Regions from separate parts of the Paenibacillus sp. FSL R5-0744 genome, predicted to be linked through region 4. Evidence: predicted binding sites of a transcription regulator. Region 4 holds the regulator's gene; each other region holds the start of a gene.
What was found. Region 4 encodes Rex, which represses fermentation and respiration genes when NADH is low (regulators of the CRP and FNR family bind a similar motif). Its sites were predicted from a motif close to TTGTGAAATATTTCACAA; they were not measured.
Positions count from the first base shown of each region.

Region 1 (5,854 bases), 2.1 Mb from region 4:
CAGGTGTTTCACTTCAAATAGATAATCAAATTATTCGCGTAGTCGCCACTGATGGCATCCGCCTCGCTCAGCATGTTGTTGAAAACGTAGAAGATTACGGAGCAAGTCCTTTAAATGTTATTATACCGGGCAGCACCCTTGAGGATCTCTTAAAAATAATAAACGATGATGAGGGCAGCAGCGTCCAAATCGAGATAGGTCAGAAACAAATCAGATTTATTTCTGATGGCTTGAGGGTTCAGTCTGCGCTACTTGAGGGCACTTATCCCTATGTCGATAATTTAATTCCACAAGTATATATATCCGAAGTGATCGTTAAGACAGAGCATTTGTTGCGTGTGGTTGAACGTATTGCTATATTGGCTGGTGAAAGTGTAACACTCGGTGTATATCCCTCCGGTATACTTCATTTAATATCCAGGACCGCCGATGTGGGTGAGGCAAAGGAGGAGATTCCATTGGAGTATCTAGAAGGTGAATATTTTCGAGTAGCTTTTAACGGAAAATATTTCAGAGACATCCTTCGGGCGATCGATAGTGAGACGCTTAGAATAAGGTTTGCTGGAAAAGAAAGACCACTGGTGATACAGCCTGTAGACATGACTTCGTCCACACTTTTTTTAATTACACCAATGAGGACGCAGGATGGAGGATAGGCATATGAGCTTGCTAAGGAGAGTTCTCTTTGCTGGAAAAATATTATATTAATTACTTGGAGGGATGATCTATGAATCTGTTTCAGATGGGATCAAAACCGCTTGGGACCGAACGAATCACAGCATTTTTAGAGGATAATTATGTGAGTATCGGATATCCCGGAATAGGGGATTTGGAGAACATCAGTAAAGTGGAGCTCCGTGATCGGATGATTCATACATACCAATACAGTGAGTTGGAGCTTACAGAACATATACAAGCCATTCAACTCTTTGTACATACGATGCAGGATGGCGATTATGTGTTGATGTGTGATGGCGATTGGGTACATCTAGGAGATCTTGGCGATTATTTTTACAATGAATTATTTGACGCGCCAGACATCGGTACATGCCATCGACGTGGTGTAACTTGGCTGAAAAGTCTTCCTATAACCGATCTAAACGCAGGGATAAAAGAGTTTCTTAGCGATAGTGGAGTGGTCAAACAGTATAAGGGGCCGATGCCTAGTGCTCGTGTGGATCTGTGGATTACAGGTTCTTCTGTTTCAGAGCAAGCGGTGAGTAATCGAATGCATGTGGATGAAGAGACATTATCAATGGCGCTCGATATTTTGAAGGAAGCTCTTGTTAGTGAGAACGCCGAACGACGGGAACGAGCAGCAATTGCAATTCTTCAGTATGCTAAGTAGTGAAGAAAGATTTAAGTTCCACATCCTTAGTAAAAAAGCGTTCCATCCGAACTTCAAATATCGGATGAAACGCTTTTGTTATATCTATCGATATCTTCCAATAACCCTCAGATAAATTCAACGAATTCATTGACCGGTTTACGATAGCCACGTGGTCTGATTTTATGTTTCTTGTCTTTTCCGATAGTGATCAGCATAACCGGTACCATATGATCGGGTAGATTTAAAGTGGATTGAATCGCTTCCGGATCAAAGCCGATCATCGGGCAGGTATCCCAGCCTTTATCTTTGGCAATCAGCATGAAGTGCATGGCAGACAGAGAAGCATTCCGAATAGCCTCATCTCTTTGGAAAGCATCATTTCCTTTGTATGCATTGTTAATCGTTTCTATCTCTGCATCATAATCCTCTTGACTCATAGCCCCTAAAGCTTTAAGTCCTCCGAAGATTTCTGGGGCTTTCAGATAAGCATTCTTATCCCCGAGTACCACTATTACCGCTGAGGCGGAGTGGATTTTATATTGACCGTAAGCCGCTTTACGAATCTCTTCTTTTAAATTCTCATCAGAAACCACTTTATAATTGGCATGTTGAAGATTATATGCAGATGGAGCCAATCTGGCGTAAGAGAACATTTCCTCAAGTTCATTCTGAGGGATCTTCACCCCTTCAACAAAATTCATAGCAGACCTGCGGGATTCAATCAAATCTGTAAAAGCGCTCATGAGTTATTCCTCCATATGTTATGTATTTGCTTGTTAATTATAAATAAGTGATATTTATAAATGAACTAACTATTAGTTACTAACTCAAAATAGCACAGTTAATTATATTCGTCAATGATTAAATTCACTTCATTTACATTCAGCTCTCTAAGTACTTTGGAATGTCGAAGAATAATTACTATGTTGTAAAATATTGGGATGTAAATTAGGATGTTAGGATACGAAAAATTTAATTGCTTTTATTAATGAAAGGGTGGGAATGTTGAACGATACTAGAGAGCAGTTGATAATTGACTTGCAAAGAATTGAAGAGAACGATTACGAGCTTAGAAGTGGGGAGCAATTAAGGGATTATGTGAAATTGATGCTTGAGTACATAGGAGATCCACAGCCGAAGCTACGAGATGACTTGATCTATTCCACCTTCTACAAATGGGTTAACGAGAAACAATGGTTTAGTGATGCGGAGCTTCGTGAACTACTTTTGATTCTCCTTGACGAGCAGCATTTGTTCTATCACATTGGCAGCAAAGAAGATCAGGCTGTGTTCACAAGAACGTTTTCGGTACTGATCGTTGCGCTGATTCTTCAGCGGCATAGGGAACAGGCTTTTTTAGCTAGCGCAGAGTTTACAAATGTGAAGGAAGCGCTTATTAGATATTATGAGGAAGAACAGGATTTACGAGGATTTATGCCTGAAGAAGGTTGGGCTCATGCTGCAGCCCATGGCGCAGATGCCTTGGATGAACTGGTACTCTGCTCGGAGAGTGATGCTGCAATAAGGGAAGAGGTTTTGGCAGTCATCCAAAGGATGCTTTACAACGATCAGCACATATTTAGCGACGAAGAAGATGAACGGATCGCTACGATTGTAGCTACAATGATAGATCATCATTTACTTCCACAACAATCTATTGTCGACTGGATTCGCAACTTGGAGCAATGTGGGGGGTGGCCGAGAAGCCGCGGCCAGTACGTTGCTCGTGTGAACACCAAAAATTTCGTTCGTTCTCTGTATTTTAGATTGCTACCATTAAAGAACAATTCGGCAATGGTCGAGGTTTTATTGAAAGCGGAGATGAATCTGAATGAATTTACACAATAAGCATTAAATCATCTATGCATGTATAAATAATATCGAAAATTATGACTAATTTATTTTAATGTAATAAAAATCACAAAACTTTAGAAAAAATCAAAAACTTTGTGACATTTATAACTTGATAAGTGCTATAATAGAAATATGGCGTTATAAGTTTTTATTTTTTTATTACTATTAAGCAGCAAAGCTTATTTGCAGAGGAGATTCGGATATGTCAGAAACAATCACTCAAACACAACCTGAGCAAGAATCACCAAAATTAGCTGTCACTCAAGAACAAATGAATGTTCTAGAGCAGCTATTGAAGCCTGAAGTTCAGGAGTCGTTAACTGTCTTAGTGGAACAGTTGCCAAAATTAACAGAGCTTGTCGGCGTGCTCACAAAGTCATATGACTTTGTTCAAACTGTTGCTGCGGATGAAGTCTTGAAAAGTGATACGGTAAGTGCAATTAAAGAACTTGCTGAACCAGTGGTGCATTCGGCGAAGAATATGGCAGCTACAGTGATCGAAGCGCAAGATCGTGCGAATGAAAATAGCGATGTGATCGGTGTATTTGGTCTTATGAAGATGATGAAAGATCCACAAGCACAGAAGCTTTTCCGTTTCGTAAATGCTTATCTTCAAGTTGCCGGCGAACGCAGTCAACAGAAATAATATTTTTTATATCTCATTCGTAAGGACGGAGGAAACATCATGTCTAAACATATTGTCATTCTAGGAGCAGGTTATGGTGGTCTACTAAGCGCCTTAACTGTACGCAAGTACCTGAAGAAGGACGAAGCTAAAATTACAGTCGTTAATCAATATCCTACACATCAAATTATTACAGAATTGCATCGTCTTGCAGCGGGTAGTGTTGCAGAAGGTGCTGTTGCTATGCCATTAGCTAAGCTTTTTGCAGGTAAAGATATCGACCTGAAAATTGCAAAGGTGAATTCTTTTTCTGTTGAAAACAAACAAATTACACTATCTGATGGTGTGACATTGTCCTACGATGCTTTAGTTGTGGGTCTTGGAAGCACTACGGCTTATTTTGGCATTCCAGGTCTTGAGCAATACAGTATGGTTTTGAAATCGGCAGCAGATGCTAACAGAATTCATCGTCATATTGATGAGCGTATCCGTGAATATGCGAAGTCTAAAAATCCAGCGGATGCAAGCATCCTAATCGGTGGCGGTGGCTTAACAGGTGTTGAACTTGTTGGTGAAATCGCTGATGTGTTGCCAACACTCACTAAGAAATATGGCGTGGATCCTAAAGAAATTAAACTGATGCTGGTTGAAGCAGGCCCTAAGATTTTACCAGTATTGCCAGATGCATTGATCGAACGCGCAGTGGCAAGCTTAGAAAAACGTGGTGTTCAATTCTTGACAGGACTACCTGTTACGAATGTAGCGGATAATGTCATTGACTTGAAAGATGGTCAAAAAATTATTGCTAACACCTTCGTATGGACTGGCGGCGTACAAGGAAATCCACTGATTGGTGAGTCCGGTCTTGAAGTGAACCGTGGTCGTGCAACGGTAAATGAATTCTTGCAATCCACATCACACAAAGACGTATTCGTTGCTGGTGACAGCGCCGTTGTCTTTGCCGAAGATGGTCGTCCATATCCACCAACTGCACAAATCGCTTGGCAAATGGGCGAATTGATCGGGTACAATCTTTATGCATACTTGAAGGATAAATCATTTGAATCCTTTAGTCCGATCAACTCAGGTACGCTTGCGAGCTTAGGTCGTAAAGACGGTGTAGCCATCGTTGGTGCTAGCTCAACTCCGCTAAAAGGATTGCCTGCAACCTTGATGAAGGAAGCAAGTAATATTCGTTACTTGTCCCACATTAAAGGATTGTTTAGCTTAGCTTATTAATTGTATTATTGGAAAACCTGCTCTAATTTGAGCAGGTTTTTTTGTTGATCTCTAGTGGTTTCTACCATGAATTGTTAATGATTGTCCTAGTACGTAGTATTCATTTTTGATATACTATATTGGCTAATATTAACAGGGGAAAATAGGGGAGGATTACGTGATGTTATTCCGACAAAACGATGTCATTCTGTTTCAAGGCGACAGTATAACGGATTGGGGTCGTAATTATGATGATGCTTCATCGCTTGGTGTAGGTTATGCATTGATGGTCGCCGCTCGTCTGGGGCATTTATATCCTGAGAAGAATCTTACGTTCTATAATCGTGGAATTAGCGGCAACCGTGCAGTAGATTTGCAGGAACGCTGGGAGAAGGATTGCCTGAATCTGAAGCCGACGTGGGTGTCCATATATATTGGGATTAACGATACTTGGCGCCGCTTTGATTCTGGTCAGGAAACAACGCCTGAACAATTTGAAGCTGCGTATCGTGACCTGATCGAACGCACGCAGCATTCGCTGGCTGCTAATTTAGTCTTAATCGAGCCATTTGTGTTGCCTGTCCCAGAAGATCGTAGAACTTGGCGCCAGGATTTGGACCCTAAAATTCACATTGTTCGTGAATTGGCACGTGAATATGGTGCATTACTTGTTCCGTTGGATGGCCTGTTTGCTGCGGCATCCGTGAAAGCAGAGCCTGCTTATTGGGCTCCGGATGGAGTACATCCATCACCTGCGGGCCATGCACTTATTGCAGAGGCTTGGCTTAAGACGGTAGGCAATTCAAGCTTAATCGTCTGATCATATC
Region 1 covers NZ_CP150228.1:2,617,627-2,623,480, forward strand. The annotation lists gene dnaN (DNA polymerase III subunit beta) at 1-656, shown strand, start outside; gene MKY19_RS11270 (hypothetical protein) at 728-1,348, shown strand; gene MKY19_RS11275 (nitroreductase family protein) at 1,456-2,073, opposite strand; gene MKY19_RS11280 (DUF2785 domain-containing protein) at 2,333-3,178, shown strand; gene MKY19_RS11285 (DUF1641 domain-containing protein) at 3,387-3,830, shown strand; gene MKY19_RS11290 (NAD(P)/FAD-dependent oxidoreductase) at 3,870-5,048, shown strand; gene MKY19_RS11295 (SGNH/GDSL hydrolase family protein) at 5,209-5,847, shown strand.
Region 1: a site for Rex is predicted at 3,237-3,254, ahead of MKY19_RS11285 (DUF1641 domain-containing protein). Genes of this name have one in related genera too.

Region 2 (5,854 bases), 1.7 Mb from region 4:
AGAGAGTTCCTAGCTCCGCAAGAGCTGCCAGTGCAGCTTCCTCTTGCAGCCCCACTTGCATTAAATGTAGTACATGCGCCACGGACGCACCGCCAGCTCCACTTTCTTTTTTGACAATCGCATCTCCGGTTGAGATCTTTCCTTCACGAAGCACACGCAAGTAAAATCCGCTATATCTAGTATCCAGCACTTGGGCCGGGAGATCTGCCGGGCCATGCTTTTGTGAGATTTTGAAGCAAGGATAACGTGGCTGGCTGACCTGCAGCACAGTGGTACCTATTTCGTACACATCGCCAATGCAAACATCTGTCTCTAATAAGCCGGCAGTTGTTATATTTTCTCCGAAGGCAGAGTATTCCAGTTTCTTCCCAAGCTGCTGCTCCCAGTAGGGATAATGCTCGATGGGGTAGGCACAAACTGCCTTGTCAGGGCCCCCGTGATGTTTCAGATCTGCTTGCCCGTCTCCATCAAATCCGCTCATATGTAGCTGAACTGATCCTTCTACAGGCATTTTATAAATCCCAGTCTCCAAAGGTTTCCCCCGATAATCCACTGTTACCGGCCGCCCCACATTAAGCGAGATGATCTCCATATCCTTCTCCTCCTGTCAGCATGCAGCACATAAAGATTTCATCCACATATCGACCGCCAAGATAAAACTCCTCCCGCAGACGTCCCTCTTCCACAAACCCGCATTTACGATAAAAAGAAAGCGCTGATTCATTACAGGATAATACGCGTAGACGCAGCTTACGAATGGCGTTATCTGCGGCGTGTTCCTTAATAGCCTCTATGAGCTGCCGGCCAATACCTAAACGTTGATAATCCGGATGAACAGCAATATTGACCTCGCACACATGCCTGTTACTCTCCATTCGACTAGGGCAGCCAAACCCAACATATCCGCATAGCTTGTCATCCTTTAGTGCTACTAGCTGCGAACCCGGGGGAGCATTCAGTAGATAATCCTCTTGGGAACGCCACATTAATGGCCCCGGGCTAGTGTTCTCCGTCCAGATCATATGATCCAGATGAATCAGTTCCCGCACGTCTTTAATCTCTGAGAACCTTATTATAAACCTATCCCTGTTGCTAAGTTTCATAAAGATGTACACCCCTTGCCTTGCACCTCTATAGAATTCACAGTAGATCATTTGAATCCACTATGCTCAACTCTCAACTATCCTATTGACCGCTCCAATGAATTTCCTCGGCGGTTGATATACGCATGAACGATAAAGAATCCTACGGACAGCAGTGCCATCGCACATGCCAACCATGCGGTAGGCGCTAAACCTCCACTATCGTATAACCTACCCATTAAGTATGGTCCAATTACCCTGCCGACTGCCCCCATGCCTCCACTTAGCCCTAAATAGAAAGGAGCACTGCGACCTGCATGATCCGAAATAAAGGAAGGCATGGCCGGAGATATCAGCATTTCCCCAAGCGTAGCGAGTACCATCCCAAGCACTAGACCTGAATAAGTCGGCATCCATAAAAGAACAGCATACCCACCCAAATAAAATAGAGCACTTACTGTCATTTGCGCCGTTGAGGTAGATGCGAACCAGCGTTTAATTACTGTTACGAGCGGCTGAGCTGCAAAAATGAGAATTCCGTTAAGCGTCCAGAGAAAACCATAAGTCTTCTTAGGCCAGCCCTCAGAAATAATGAACGGAGATACCCCTGTATTCCAGATAGAGTTCCCTAATAGTAGGAACATCGAGGCAATACCCATATAAAGATAAATTCGTGTATGCCCCATTAGCTTCCAGGTAGATTGTTTGTCAGGACCAGCCTTCTGGTGTTCTGCGACCTCCTGTGGAGAATCTCCTCCGACTTTCTTGAGATATACAAAAAAGAATACCGCAAATACCGCTGAAGTTACGCCGTTCATCACAAAGCTGAGCATATAAGAAATATCGGCCAAAAAACCACTTAACGCCGTACCCAGTGCTACACCAATATTATTAGCGACATAAATAACATTAAACAACTCTCCGCGCTGCTTCGTAAAACGAAAGCCGATAAATGCCTGAATCGCAGGTAAGGACAGTGAATTAAAGAGCCCTACCAGTCCCATCGCGACCATAAATAACGTCCAGTTGTTACTTGCTGCCGGCAAAGTGAACAGAGCAAGTGCATTCATGCCCAGCGCTCCAACAATCAGCCGGTTAACGCCTACCTTATGATAGAGTGAGCCCCCGAGTAGTTGACCCACAATTCCTCCAACTGATTGAATAAGAATCACTAATCCAGCATCCGACATGCTGCGTCCAAGCTCATCAAAAACATACATTGTAACCAATGGCCACATCAGTGCACTACCCGTTGCATTAATAAGACTAGCAATTAAAAATATCTTAACTTCTTTAGGATAATTCTGTAAAAACTTCATAAGTAGTGTACATCCCCTGTAATATATGTGTCATTATTCCATCCAGTATTATCCCAAAACAGGGTTCAGGGCAAGCAGACGCATTGACGTGCTATCGTGATAAAGTCTGAGTATACTTCACCTCTTATTTAGGACTAACTTCTGCCTTAGCTGAGAAAAAAGTAGCACCTTTCACGTCCGCAGTCCTCCCTATTTCTACTATCTATTTATATTTTATAGTTGCCGCTGTCGTCCGTAAAGTAGACTAAACAATAATGAAGTGTTTCGTTATTATAAAGTCGGGGTAATAGAGCCTAGAAACACTCCCCCTTTTAAAATTCGCTGTGCATCCGAATTCGTTCCCCCGAGCTCGGATACATCACGGCGGATTTTATTTGTCTATACAGCAAAAAGCACCCCTCAACTATTCTAAGGAGTGCTTTATAAGATAGGTTTAGGCGTGTTTTTTTACACCGCTGCCGGACATGCTGTCCACGGACTGAATAGATGCAGGCTCTTTGCGCAGGTAAGCCATCCAATAAGCTGCCGCAACAAAGATCGCACCGCCCGTCAAGTTTCCTAGCCATACCGGAACAAAATTGTTGAAGTACTCTCCCCATGAAAAATAACCTTCAAAAATAGCTGCCGGAATTAAGAACATGTTGGCTACAACGTGCTGGAAGCCGATAGCTACAAAAGCCATTGTTGGGAACCAGATACCGAGGATTTTGCCACTGAAGTTATCTGCTCCATAGGAGAGCCATACCGCCAAAGCTACAAGCCAGTTACAACCGATACCGGAAACAAATGCCGGCAAGAAGTCTGCCTCAAGCTTATGTCCTGCCATCTCCACTAACTTTTCCAAATACACACCGTCAGAGGTTAAACCAACCACGTGACCGAAAAAGTAAGCTACAAACAAAGCTCCCGCTAGATTGCTCAGGGTAATCAATACGAGATTCTTAATCACTTCCCAGAAGGATATCTTTTTCGCCATAAAAGCAAGTGGCACAGCCATCATATTGCCTGTCAGCAGTTCTCCCCCTGCAAGCAGTACTAGAATCAATCCGACAGGGAAGACAGCTGCCCCAATAAAGTTAGCGATGGATCCCCATTCATGTGGTGCGCCAGCAATGACGCGAATATCCAGTAAAAATCCGAGCGCGATAAACGCTCCTCCCAGAAAGCCCAGAATTAGTACGGTGCTTAAAGGATTGTGCGCCTTTTTTATGCCGTTCTCGACCGTGACTGCGGCAATCTGCTGCGGTTTATTATAAGCCATGATTCCTATCCCCTTCATCTATTTACTTAAAATTTGTTCCTTTACGACCATTGTAGCGTGTCATAAAACACATTAACGTGATAATTATCACTTAATGAAAAACTAAGTGAAACTTTTCACTGACATGTCAAATTTAACGAAGCGCATCCATAATTACATTTGTAAGAACAGGCTCCATATTATTTTAAAGGTAAATAGTACCAGCTTCAATCACAAAAAACCGGAGCCATATATGGCTCCGGTTTACCCAACTTTATTGTTCACAGGCAATTAAATTATACGGTTACTGCCTCTTTGCTTGGTACTGATGCCGGTAGCGATTCGAGTCCTACTGTATTCAGGAAGTTCCAAGGCTTGTTGTAATGAGGTTGGAAGAAGAAATCGATAAAGGCAAGCTGATCGATTGTCATTTTATTTTGAATACATACAGATACTGTGTTGATCGATTGCGTCAAATCCGTTTTGGACAAGATTTGCGCTCCGAGAATGCGGCGTGTGGCGCGATCAAATACCACTTTTAATTGCACCTGCTCGAAGGTTGGCATAAATTCTGGACGGTAGTTGTCAATAATCATGGTAGTTTCTACGTCCATTCCTTCAGCCTTAGCCCCTTCTTCAGTAAGACCGGTAGCAGCGATATTATCTTCATAAATCTTAATGCCCGAAGTCCCTTGAGTACCCATATAAGGAATCGTCTCTTTCACTAAGTTACGTGCGACCAAAGTGCCCATCCGTACGGCATTGGTTGCCAGTGGAATATAAGCGTGCTTACCTGTAGGGTTGTAATGAATCGCGCAGCTGTCACCAGCGGCATACACATCTGGGCAACTAGTCTGCATATAATCATTGACCAGAATTGCGCCATTTGGCAGCATATCCACTTGACCTTTTAACAGCTCAGTATTCGGACGGAAGCCGATGCAGAGAATTACAAGATCCGCCTCATGCTCCCCTTCGCTTGTGATAACTTTGGTAACTTTACCACCTTCACCAGCAAAAGAACTTACCTTCTCATTCAGCGCTAATTTAATACCATGATCCTTAAAGGATTGTTCGATCGGCGCAGTAAACTCTGGGTCCAAATATTTATTCAAAATACGATCTTCACCATCAATCAGCGTAACTTGCTTTCCGTTCATTTGGAAGGCTTCCACCAACTCAACGCCGATATATCCAGCGCCTACGACTGTGATTTTATTCGCTTGTTTAGCTTTTTCTATAATGGTATTGGAATGATCATAGTTCTTGCAAAGCAAGACGCCTTCCAGCTCAATCCCTTCGAGCTTCGGTACAATCGGCCATGATCCCGTAGTCATAATCAGCTTATCGTAGGTATCGTCAAACTCCTGTCCGGTTACCAAATTGCGAACACGCAATGTTTTGGACTTCGTATCCACAACGGTCACTTCATGACGCATGTTGGTCTTTACACCAAGCTCAGCAAGCTTCTCAGGGGAAGAATAGAACAGCCCGTGCGGGTCCTTGACCACTCCACCTACGTATAAAGCAATTCCACAAGATAAGAAAGAAATATTATCATTACGCTCATAAACCGTAATCTCGGCTTCCGGGTGAAGCTTGGCAGTATTTAAAATTGCGGCAGTTCCGGCATGGGTACATCCAATGACAGCTACTTTCATTATTTTCTTCCTCCTTCAAATGGACAACCTGGTTATATATTCGAATTGCTTGACTGACCAAATTAGATATCTGATCACCGATGAGTTAATTGTGATTTATTTCACTTTATAAACTGATTATATTGTGATATTTATCACATTACAAGTCTTTTCGCCTATATTCTCAGATTGTTCACAATTTTAAGCATTTTCCGTCACTGCTGCCGATTGCGACCTCGTTAGCTTTGCCATGGGCGTAGGACATTATGTTCTGCCCCCTCAGGATATACTTTCTTATAACGCGCAAAAAAAGGCTTTCCCCTAAACCAACAGGGAAAAGCCTGATCATAAACTGAATCTACACCAAACCGTGAATCACGCCATCTTCATCCATCCATAGTGCCTCAGCAGCTGGCTTAGCCGGTAGACCTGGCATCGTAACGATATTGCCCGTAATCACTACAGCAAACCCTGCACCAAGCGAAAGGGTAATATCACGGATACCTACCGTGAAACCTTCTGGAGCGCCAAGCAATCTAGGCTGATCTGAGAAGGAATAAGGGGTCTTCGCCA
Region 2 covers NZ_CP150228.1:6,442,620-6,448,473, forward strand. The annotation lists gene MKY19_RS28575 (MOSC domain-containing protein) at 1-592, opposite strand, end outside; gene MKY19_RS28580 (GNAT family N-acetyltransferase) at 573-1,103, opposite strand; gene MKY19_RS28585 (MFS transporter) at 1,181-2,401, opposite strand; gene MKY19_RS28590 (formate/nitrite transporter family protein) at 2,835-3,662, opposite strand; gene MKY19_RS28595 (FAD-dependent oxidoreductase) at 3,938-5,302, opposite strand; gene MKY19_RS28600 (formate--tetrahydrofolate ligase) at 5,640-5,854, opposite strand, start outside.
Region 2: a site for Rex is predicted at 3,767-3,784, ahead of MKY19_RS28590 (formate/nitrite transporter family protein). Genes of this name have one in related genera too.

Region 3 (5,854 bases), 300 kb from region 4:
TTCCTCAGTGTAGCTTTGCAATTCAGACGAGCTGCGTGATTTGTTTAACGCTTCAATAATTAGAGGGTTACGCGATAACGTACGGGAAATGATCACAGCCTTTTGTTCCAACGAGGATTTTGTTTGTGAGGAAACCTTTATACTAAATAGCACATAGACCACTAGCAGCATTATGATAAGAACTGCACCAATCATCAAAGTAATTGTTGTTTGCAGCCGAAGTGTATGTTTGCCAATTTTCATCAGCTGTCCCTCCGGAAATTTTTCTTCATTCTAACGTATACGTGCAAGGATGGCTATGACCTTATACGCTACACCGTTATAATAAAACAACAAACGCATGGCTAAGATGAGCCCAAGCGTTTGTTTGCCTAGCCGAAAAGAGGCAGGAGGATAACTTATTGTGCTTTTACGAATTCAGCGGATTTTATACCCGTTTGGCGGCCGAAAATAATGATTTCCGCAACAGAGTTACCGCCGATCCGGTTTTGACCATGCAAGCCTCCGGTAACTTCTCCTGCTGCAAAAAGGCCTGGAATCGGTTGTCCGTCTTTATTTAAAACTTCTGTGTTGGTGTTGATTTTCACGCCTCCCATCGTGTAGTGAATTCCCGGGCCGATTTTAATTGCATAATATGGCGCGCCGGACAAGTCATTATCCATTCCGGTTGTTCTGCCGAAGTCGGCATCCTGTTTATTCGTCACCGCGCTTTTCCAGCTGTCCAGTGTGGTTTTCAACTGATCTGCCGGTACGTCCATTTTTATTGCCAAAGCCTCGATCGAATCTCCTTGGATAACGAAGCCCATTTTTTCATATTGTTCAATCGCTTTAGCGCGAGATTTTACGCCGGAATCAAATACAAGAAACGCAGATTTCTCAGGAAGCTTATTGATTGCAGCGGTGACATTATCTCTTGTATCCAGTTCGTTTGTGAAACGTTTGCCCACACTTGAAACCAGGATCGCTCCTTCCCCACGAACAGCCTCCCCAATGAGATAGGATTTTTCCTGCTGCACAGTCGGGTGAACTTGGATTTGATCCATATCGACTGTGGTACCGCCGAGCTTCTCAATCATCTTGATACCGTCACCGGTGCTGCCCGGCTGGTTGGTGGTAACATACCCCTCCAAATCAGATCTGACTCCTGAAATCATATCTAGATTAGCGCCGAAACCGCCGGTTGTCACCACGACAGCAGACGCTGTAATCGTTTTCTCCTCCGTTTGGTCAAAGATGACTTTGACGCCATTGACCTTACCGTCTTTTTCGGTAATTTCCTTGACATTGGCGTTAACAAAAAGGGGAATGCCTTGTTCTTGTACGTTTTTCACCAAACCTTTGACAAGGTATTGTCCTACTGCAGAGCCATCTTCAGGACGGTGTGTACGTTTTTCGTTCATCCCGCCTGTAATCGTGATATTATTCAATCTAATCCCGATAGAATCCAGCCAATCAATCGCACTTGCGGAATTGTCTACGAAGAAACGAAGCATCTCTTTATCGTTCGTATCGTGGCCACCTTTTAAGGACTCTTCATAAAAGAGATCATTGCTGTCTTCAATGCCTTGCTCTTTTTGGAATTTCGTTTCAGAAGCATTCATTCCCGAAGATGATTTTGTTGTATTCCCGCCGGCAACCGGCATTTTTTCAAAAATAACCGGGTTCATACCTTTTGCTCTCGCCTCAAGTGCAGCAGACATTCCGGCACCGCCTGCACCGATAATGATGATGTCATATTTATCTTTTAGTTGATCGTACGGTGTATAGCTAGCTTTGGATGCTCCCGAAACGGCTTCAGTTTCCTTTGTCTCGTTGATCTTGCTGGTGTTCTTGCTGGTGTTCTTGTTCCCGTTTCCATTGCTGCTGTTGCTGTTGCCACATCCTGTGATAACAAGCATGACTGAGAGAACGAGAATAAGAGCAGTGGTTACTTTTTTATTCATGTTATAGCTTTGCCCCCTTGTGAATATTTTTACAATCAGCTTAACGGCAAAGGCCCTGCTCTTGAAAGTTTATGTAACTAAAAAAAACGTTTTGTAACTAAATTAATCACTGCAATGTGTACGAAAGACCACCGGTTAGGGGCATGGCTCAAAAAAAGAAGAGCCTTTAGGCTCTCCTTCGTTTACAAGATCGCTTTCATCCGATTGTTTCTTGGATTATGCTCTACTTCCGCAAGACCCAATTCTTCGAGCAACGGTGGAATATACATTCCGAATCGCCCCCGAAGTCCCTTCTTTAATCCATACCAACCGCCGACAGGGTTTTCAGGTGAACGCCCCCATGCTTCAACGGTACCTTCTTTTGCTGGTTTTTGCTCATCAGCACTTCCTAACTCCATCCAATCACCATTTTGTATAAGCATGGCGTGCAGATCTTCAATACAGCGGTAGTCATAATGCAAAACCGTTTTCCCTACAGTGCAAACTATAATTACTTTACCGTCTTTTTCGACCTTGTACATTTCATACTCGGATGTTTGCGGTGGTGTCTTTAATTTCCAAGGATTTTCCTTGGTTCCTGTAGCTGTCGACATATCTTCAACTCCCAAAGTAACTCACAAAATTAGTAAGTTCTAATCATATTATTATATTTGCATCACCTTACTATACTTCATTCCCTTTATTCATCCTACTCGTATAAGGAAGCTGGCATTATTATTCCAAGCTATTCAACTCCACCACATCTCCACTAGTAGCCTTCACAGCATAATTACAATCTAACTTTCCGCACAGCACATACTTCTTCTGCTCAGGATCATACACATAGACGGGTGTTAATTCGAACCATCCCTTGAGCTTGTCATAAGCTTCGTCATGGCTCACAGCAATTTCCCCTTCGCTCTTGAACTCATCAAACATATCAAGCATTGGCTTGTTATCCATAAAATTTATAACCTTATAATTCTGCACATCAATAAACAAGAGGATCTTACGCTGGAATATACGATTATTTGGCGCATTCATCCTAAGTGTTGCCTGAATATGTCCTCTTTCCCGTTGTAAAGTCTTCAATATCCATTCTCCGGATTCATCTGGATAGAGCTGGCTTAAACCAGCTTCGACTGCGAGTATACATTCGGCTTGTTCTGCGTCTGTGATAGGAAATGAGTCCGGATGCGGCTCACTAGCTATTGCCTGCTCAATGGTAACTACCTCAAGTTGACGTATCTCTGTCCTTTCGAACGGCTCCAGCTCCGTATTCTGTTGCTCCCAATGGATTACTTGATCAATATTCAGTCGTGCTCTCGTACCTGATATAAACTCAAATGGGATGGTGGTTGTTCCGTCATTTGTAATGTAGATTTCTTCTATCCCATAGATCGGCAGGAGTTGCTTCGTCTCGTACACCGGATATTCTATAAGCTGTAGTTGTTTCCTCGCCTGTGGCTCTATCGTTTGAAGTGTGAGAGTATAGTTCTCTTTATGCACAAGGGAGCTGGAAGGAAACTGGCCATATACACTGTAAAAAACAAGCCTGCCTTCCGCATCGAAGCGAAGCTCGATCCGTCCACCAGGAGTGACTGGTATGCTACCTATTTTCTCAATAAAATGATATTCTCCAATCTGTTCCTTCTCTAAGTGGAATTGTTTACCGTATACAATCCTTGCCTCATCTTCAATCCACCGGATGACTCCGTTAAAATCTATATTTTGGAATGGTGTCCCATTCGCATAAGATATCCCGCCAACAAAAATCACACTTTTATAGTTGCGGGACTGTAGGTCAATCGTGATGACGGCAGTTCCTTCCGGATTGTAATCGCCCTTCCATTCCTTCATATGTGCAGGAAACCATTCCATACTAAGAAAATAGTTGGTCTCTCCCAGTATCGTAACGTCGCGATAAATTTCATGAGAGTGTAAGTAGTAGTTGTCCAATCCATATTTTTGCTGTGTAGCATCAAGCAGTTCTTTGATTCGAATATCCATCATAGTGCACCCCATAAAATTGATGCCTACATCATACCATTACTTAGTGTTGATTACGAAGCACAGCAGCGAATATTCGAGTCGATTGTTACTTATTAAATAGTAAAATCTTCTGAATATTCTACATGCTCATGCAATTGGCTTTGCTGATGTTCAGAAAATGATCAGTAACTTAGGTTTTAATAATGCAGAGTGTAATAATATTTTGCACAACCTTCACCAGAATTCTATACGTGAATAATGACCAAATATTTTTAATGGAGGTAAATCATCATGAATGACATCATCGATGGAAATGCGGCATTAATACAATTCTTCCCACTTCCAGCGCATCTTTATAGTAAGGATATTGCTTGTATTGTAACTGTTGCTTATGCAGAAGAGCAGGGACCAAATTTAACGGGCCTCATAAATGCTCTATACTCCAAGGGATATATAAACCTTGATCACCTACTAAATTCCACATGGAAAAAACTATACCAAGTTCCGAGGTTGGGACACAAAAGACTGATGCTTCTACTTAATTTACTAGAACGAATTTCTGCAGATCCCAAAACCATAGAAAACCATACCATTGTCCCTCGTGTTACAATGCAGAGTAAAAAGGATATGAAAGAATTAACTTTAAAGAGGATTATAAAGAAGTATAACGAAACATCTGTGGTGGTATTAACTGAAGCTACCGAAAAAGAAGCTCGTATAAAGAAAATTAAAGATAGACTCCGTGAAATGGGGTTAATCATATAACAATATCCCGCCAGTATAATGTAGTTCACTCTTTAAATTGGGAGGGTTAAATGAGAGAAGGAGCAATAGAAGTACATTCTTTTACTTACCTTCCATTGCTTCCAATTACATATTTTTTTGAATCTTTTCTTAAAAGATTGTAGCTGTTCAAGGCTTGTAATGACTTTCAATTCATTCAGTAACCGCGCGATGCATCGAACCAGCGTTGAGCCATCTCCTCTGTTATTGGCTGACCAATCAGATGATCAGACTGGCTGAGTTGCCATACCGCTTCAGCAAGGTCTTCTCGTTCGGTGGTTTCGATGCCTTTGAGGTTGTTAAAGCGCGCGGTGAAGGCAGAAATGGCTGCCTCGGCTTCGGCAAAGGTTCGGGCCTCGGACAAAGTTGCCTGTGCAACGTTATAAGCTTCATTAGCCAGCTTGGCCAGACGTTTAGGCCAGGACGAGAACGGGCGGCCGAACTCTGTCGTCCACCACTCAGGCTTTCGTAACTGGCTCACTGAAGCATGGTCGGTCCAAGGGCGTACTTCAGCTCGTTTTTTCATTTGCTGTTTCAGATGCTTGCCAGCGATCTCTTCCACATTGTAGGCGATGAATCTGTCAAGCAACGGCCAGACGTTCAAGGTAGGAAGCTCCCCCAGATCCGGCATGAAACGTAGCTCCAGATTCGTTAATTTGGCATGTTGAGCCAATATGTCCAGGTCGCAGAAGTTCCCCCACAAACTCAATGAGTTAAGGTTTGGATACCGATTTAGACACTCCAACGAGATAGGCTGTCCCAGCGGTGTATTCTGTAGCGTCAAGCTCGTTACCTGGTGCAACTCACCCAGGTCGGGCAGCAAGAAAGGAATATCATTCTTGCGTCGGCCGGTACGCGGCGCTAGTGTCAGGGATGATGGCATATCGCCTGTGGCCGAGAGGCGTGTTAGATCGCCGGACACACTCAGACGGAAAGACCGCTTTGGAAGCTTTAGGCTAAGGGAACTCCCGGATGGGGCCAACTCGATATGCAAGCCATACAAATTGGACTGACTGGTGTCCACCACCGTGTCTGCAGACAGGATCGGTGTCCACGTCATCTCTTCAATGGGCCGTTTCTTTGCCCAGTCAAAGAAGCCTGGGTCACTGCCTGTATAATGTAGAAATCGTGGCCAGGGAGAGCCAGCCGGCGTGGCA
Region 3 covers NZ_CP150228.1:4,412,240-4,418,093, forward strand. The annotation lists gene dcuS (DcuS/MalK family sensor histidine kinase) at 1-243, opposite strand, end outside; gene MKY19_RS19515 (flavocytochrome c) at 399-1,943, opposite strand; gene MKY19_RS19520 (DUF6855 family protein) at 2,126-2,536, opposite strand; gene MKY19_RS19525 (hypothetical protein) at 2,658-3,935, opposite strand; gene MKY19_RS19530 (hypothetical protein) at 4,206-4,679, shown strand; gene MKY19_RS19535 (hypothetical protein) at 4,855-5,854, opposite strand, start outside.
Region 3: a site for Rex is predicted at 1,961-1,978, ahead of MKY19_RS19515 (flavocytochrome c). Genes of this name have one in related genera too.

Region 4 (5,854 bases):
AAGTCATAGCTGCTAAGAGCTCATCAGAGCCTGACGTTCTACTAACACTGTTCTAATTACAAACAGTAGTATATCACAGGTGTATATACTATATTGAAAAAAAGTGTGAAGATATTTAAAATTTTATTTTTTAATTCTTTCCATTTTATTAAATTTATTGATTTAATTCGACAAAAAAAGGGCTGTTACTCTTAACTAACAGACCTTTTTTCGTATGAATCTTTAAATACCAATACATAAAAACTACTCTTATAGTATATCACAATTCGTGTACTTATAGTATATCAAATAATATGTCATTTTAAAAAACAAGCGAACCATAAATGGTCCGCTTGTTTCTCCTATAATGCTTTTGTTTAATTTAGCGGCTAGGTAAACTGTAACCTTCACCCATTCGAGCCCCATCTGAGAACCGATAAAATTGATAATAATATCGACCGCTTTGTTTATAAAAAAGCTGCCAAGCATACTCCCCGTTATATACTCCTGGCAACAACCGCTCAATGCTGATGTCCGGAAGATCGGCTTTTATAAGGCTACGCATTTTCGCTTCAGAGGTCCCTTTACTTAGTTCTTCAGCATATACTGCGTCGGTTCCTTCAGCAAACTTCCCGTCTACAGTAAAACGTACCCAAACCATCAACTCGGTCCCGGCTTCATTCTTCCCTGTTAAGACCCAGTACACCGCATTATCATCCCACACGGATTTCTGCGCTTTGGTTACCTCTGTCAGACCAGCACTGGTTTTAGCGACATCCTTAGCGATATCTCGCTCGTTCCATTGATCTTTCATAATATAAGCATAGAACTGGATAAGTCCGAACAGAAGGAGCAGAATCAGAACTGACCCCAGGAGGATCCATTTTTTCCTTTTCTTCAAGGTACAGCTCCCTTTCTAGTAATATATCTTTTTTGATTATATAACACACCTGTGTGTTTATCCAAAGTTTCATATCCAATTCAATGATCTAATGATCAGAAACACAAAAGGCTGTAACTTTGCAATCGCAGAAAGTCACAGCCTTTCAGTTATTCGTTATGATCTTAGACTATCGTTTAAGCAGTCCATCAAATAATTCTTGCGCCTTACGACGGATTGCTTCCTCATCTAGCGTTACACATTCTCCATGTTTTACAACCTGTTTACCATTCACCCATACATGCTCAACGTCCTTGGCGCTGGCAGAGTATACAGCATGAGACAACAGATCTGTGTGTGGTAGCAAATGCGGCTGGTCTATATCAATCGCGATAAAGTCCGCTTTCATGCCAACAGCGAGTCTACCCACATCATTTAAAAAGATAGACTTTGCGCCATACTCTGTAGCTATACGCAGCGCTTCCGGAGCTGGGACAGCCGTCGGATCACCACTTACACCTTTATGGATGAGGGCTGCAAGACGCATCTCTTCAAACATATCCAGGTTATTATTGCTTGCCGCACCATCTGTACCCAGTGACACCTTCACACCAGCCTTTAGAAGATCCGTAACCCGAGCCACTCCACTAGCCAGTTTCAGATTACTTCCTGGGTTATGAGACACGCCTACATCATGACGAGCCAGTATCTCGATCTCTTCATCATTCAAATGAACGCCATGTGCAACAATAGACGGACGTGTGAACATTCCAAGCTTCTCTAAATGCGCTACAGGCCGAAGTCCGTAATCCACCACATTCTGCTCCACTTCGCGTTTGGTCTCGGACATATGGGTATGCATCGGTAAATCCAAATCATGTGCCGCTTGTACAAACTTAACAAAGAAGTCCGGTGGGCAAGTATATGGGGCGTGTGGCGAGATCATCGTCGTAATTCTACCATCAGCCTTACCATGCCAATTTCGTGCAAAAGAAATCGCTTCCGCAAGCTTGTGATTTTGTACTTCCTCTGGGCATAATCCGATTACGCCTCTCATCAGTACGGAACGGATGCCTGATAATTCGACTACCTCTGCTACTCGATCCATATGATCATACATATCCAAGAAGGTTGTAGTACCACCTTTTAGCATTTCCAGTACCGACAAGGAGGTTCCCCAGTATACATCTTCTCCAGTGAATTTCGCTTCCATCGGCCACATCTTCTCTTGAAGCCACACCTGAAGTGCTAAATCATCTCCATAACCACGAAGCAATGACATTGCGGCATGGCCATGTGTGTTTACCAGACCTGGCATAAACAGCAGACGACTGCCATCAACAACTTGCACATCATCTTCCATTAAAGGTTCTTCTTTTCCTATGTAAGTGATCAAATCATCTTCAATAGTCATATATCCGCTCAGAACCGGCTCATCCGTTCCCGGAATAAGAAAACGCCCGCCCTTAATAATCGTTTTACTGCTCTTCATTTCCGCTTTCTTCCTTTCCGTCTTTCAAATAATAAGCAAGGCTTTGCAAATCCGTTGTAAAATCGGCAGCATGAACACGGATATTCGATGGTGTTTTTAGAATCACTGGTGCAAAATTCAAAATCGCCTCAATGCCAGACTCAATGAGAATATCTGCTACATTCTGCGCTTCTGAATCAGGCACAGTAATGATCCCAATTCGAATACCTTGCTCACGAACCGTCTGACCAAGCTCCTCCATCGGTTGAACGGTAAGAGAGTTGATTTTCCGCCCTACCTTAGGTGCATAGGAGTCAAATATAGCGGTAATCTTCATAGTATCTTTCAGATAAGCATTGTAATTAGATAATGCATGTCCAAGGTTACCAGCACCTACTAAAGCCACATTCAATTGTTGATCCAGCTTCAGAATATGACGGATTTTTTCAATAAGATAAGTTACGTCATACCCGATACCTTTTCTACCAAAGTCTCCAAAATAAGCTAAATCTTTACGAATTTGAGCAGGATTCAAATCAAGTTTTTGTCCTAGTTCTTGTGAGGAAACGGTTAATATTTCACGTTTCTGGAGATCATTCAAGAAACGCAAGTACACAGGAAGTCTGCGAACAACGGCTTCTGATATTTTATCCGATTTCATAATTTACCTCCTAATTTAAGTGATATTCTGTTCAAATCCTATCGAAATATCTGCACCTCGTCTCAAGGAAGAGCGGTATTCTTATACCGCCCTTCCTTGTAGAGTGATTAATAAGATCGATGACGTTCTTTTCAAGAAACGCCTCCGTCTTCCAACCACTCCGCTATACGAGGAACCATTTGATCCGTAAGCATATGCTCCATTTTCGGGCCAGGCAACGAATAGAGGAAATACTTCCCATAGTGAGATTCGATCACCCTTGTGTCATACACAATAACAATACCCCGATCTTGCGCTGTCCGTACCAGCCTCCCAAATCCTTGCTTGAAGCGAATAACCGCCTGAGGAACAGACAACTTCATGAACGGATTCTTTTTCTGGGCTTGTAATAACTCAGACTTCGCTTCCGCTAGGGGGTGGTTTGGCGGTTGAAATGGGAGTCTCACGATGGCCAAGCATGTTAATGCTTCACCTGGAATATCTACACCCTCCCAAAAGCTGCTTGTTCCTAACAGTACAGAAGCTGCACTGTCCTGAAAACGGCGGATCAGCTTGCTACGGCTGCCCCCCTCCACGCCTTGACCTAATACCGTGATCTCTTGTGAGGCTAGAGCCTCTTTCAGAGGATCGTAAACCTGGCGTAGCATCTTGTAAGAAGTAAACAGGACAAGCATCCGCCCACGTGTTGTAATAGCTGCTTCTGCTAGTGACTGTACGAGTGTATCGACAAATCGGGCATCGCCTACACTCCCCTTCACACTTGGGAAATCCCGCGGAATAACTAACAGCGCCTGCTCCCGATACTTAAAGGGAGAAGGCAGGAGTGATGTCATCAGACGCCCCTCTTCCGCAGCTTCATTAAGTCCGAGATTATCAATCATAAACTGGAAAGATTTATCCACAGAGAGTGTCGCCGAAGTTAGTACGATACTTTTCTTCTTGTCGAAAAACAGCTCCTTAAGCTGAGTACTAACATCAACAGGAACGGCATACAGCTGTAGCGATTTACTGCGATAATTTCCATTCGCCTCCAGCCAATATACTACATTCTCATCATTTAATCCCATAAAAAACCGTACTTGCTCACGTATAGAAGCTAAATCCTTAAATAAGCCGCTAATATCGGTAACTAGGCTATCTGAGGAAGATTGACCTTCTTGATCTCGCATCTCATTAAGCATTTTATCACCTTTACGGATAATTTCGCTTAATGTCAGATTCATAGTATTCTCTAAAGCAACCAATTCATCCCAATCTTTCGGTTTACGGGTAGGAAGTAGCCGCATGACTAACTGGCCAGCTTCTCCCGCCGCTGCATCGCTGCGTTCCGGCAAGAGGCTGAATAGTTTATCACTAAGCAGATCCCAGGTTTCTTTTACGGTAAGAAGATCCGGATAGATTCTATCGATCACTCCGCTCCATTCAGAAGCTTCCTCACTGCCTGATGACTGAAGCATTTGGCGAAGTGTAGGAAGTTGGCCATTTCGACTATCCTTATAAAGACGCGATAGTGTATGTGCCACCGTGAAATGCTTCATATGCATGCCTAAATGCTTGCCAGCCACGTCCTCCAGATGATGGGCCTCATCTATTACAAGATGTTCATAAGCCGGAAGTAGTTGATGCCCAGCCTTAACATCTGCGAAAAGCTTAGAGTGGTTCGTAATGACCACGTCTGCAATACCAGCTTCATGCTTAGCCCGATGATAATAACACTTACGGAACCAAGGACACGAGCGACCCAGACAAGAATCGGTATCGCTTGCTACCGTCTCCCAAAAATCTCCGCCACGTCCACTTAGATTGAGCTCTTCGTCATCTCCTGATTCACTTTGTGTCAGCCAAACGATCATCTGAGCCGCAGTAAGCGCATCTTCCCTCGGACTTATAAAGTCTTTTTTATTAATTTTATGTTCGAACTTACGAAGACACAAATAATGCCCTCTGCCCTTAAAAATTGCAGCTTTAAATGGAAAAGGAACTACCTGCGTTAACAAAGGAATATCACGCTCACGCAATTGATCCTGCAGATTAATAGTATGAGTGCTGACCATGACTTTTTCATTAGTGCGTACGCTTTGGTATATGGCAGGCAATAAATAACCAAGGGATTTACCGGTTCCTGTCCCTGCTTCGATCAATAGATGCTTGTCTTCGGCAAGTGCCGTCATCACCTCATTGATCATAATATCCTGAGCTTCTCGGCTTTCATACTGTGGCAAAGTTTCTTTAAGTCGTTTCGTTACTTCATCCATATAATCTGTAAAAGATAAATTGTGTAGTGGATTCTCAGCATGCTCGTCTCGAGGTGGAGCTAATTCGTTCCAGTCTCCTACAGCAAGCGCTAATTGACGATAGAAAGTCAGATCACCTTCGGGCTGAAGCGTCTCCGCTTCCCGTTCACGCAGCAGACCATCAAAATACCAACCCAGATCACTATCCTCTTCCGTAAACAGCTCACAGAGTCTCTGAATCGTCAGCAGAGGCAAATCGTAGAGCTCCTCCAGACATTTCAGCAATACAAGAGCAGTTGCGAGTGCATCACTGTCTGCCTGATGCGGACGATCATGCGTCACTCCAAAATGTGCACTAACTGATCCTAGTTGATAGGATGTGAGGGAAGGAAAGCAGATTTTCAGAAAATCAATCGTATCTAAAATCCGCCCTTGAAATGGTAAATACCCACATCGGTCTAAAGCATTTTGCAAAAAATGGAAGTCGAATGCGACATTATGCCCTACAAGCACAACATCATCCAAGAGTGGGACAAGCTCCATCATCATCTCATCCAGCTCAGGTGCATCCTTTACATCATCGTCGGTAATCCCCGTTAGACCAGTTATAAAAGGAGGTATCGGCGTTC
Region 4 covers NZ_CP150228.1:4,708,580-4,714,433, forward strand. The annotation lists gene MKY19_RS20790 (DUF5590 domain-containing protein) at 362-880, opposite strand; gene MKY19_RS20795 (amidohydrolase) at 1,050-2,351, opposite strand; gene MKY19_RS20800 (redox-sensing transcriptional repressor Rex) at 2,338-2,991, opposite strand; gene dinG (ATP-dependent DNA helicase DinG) at 3,123-5,854, opposite strand, start outside.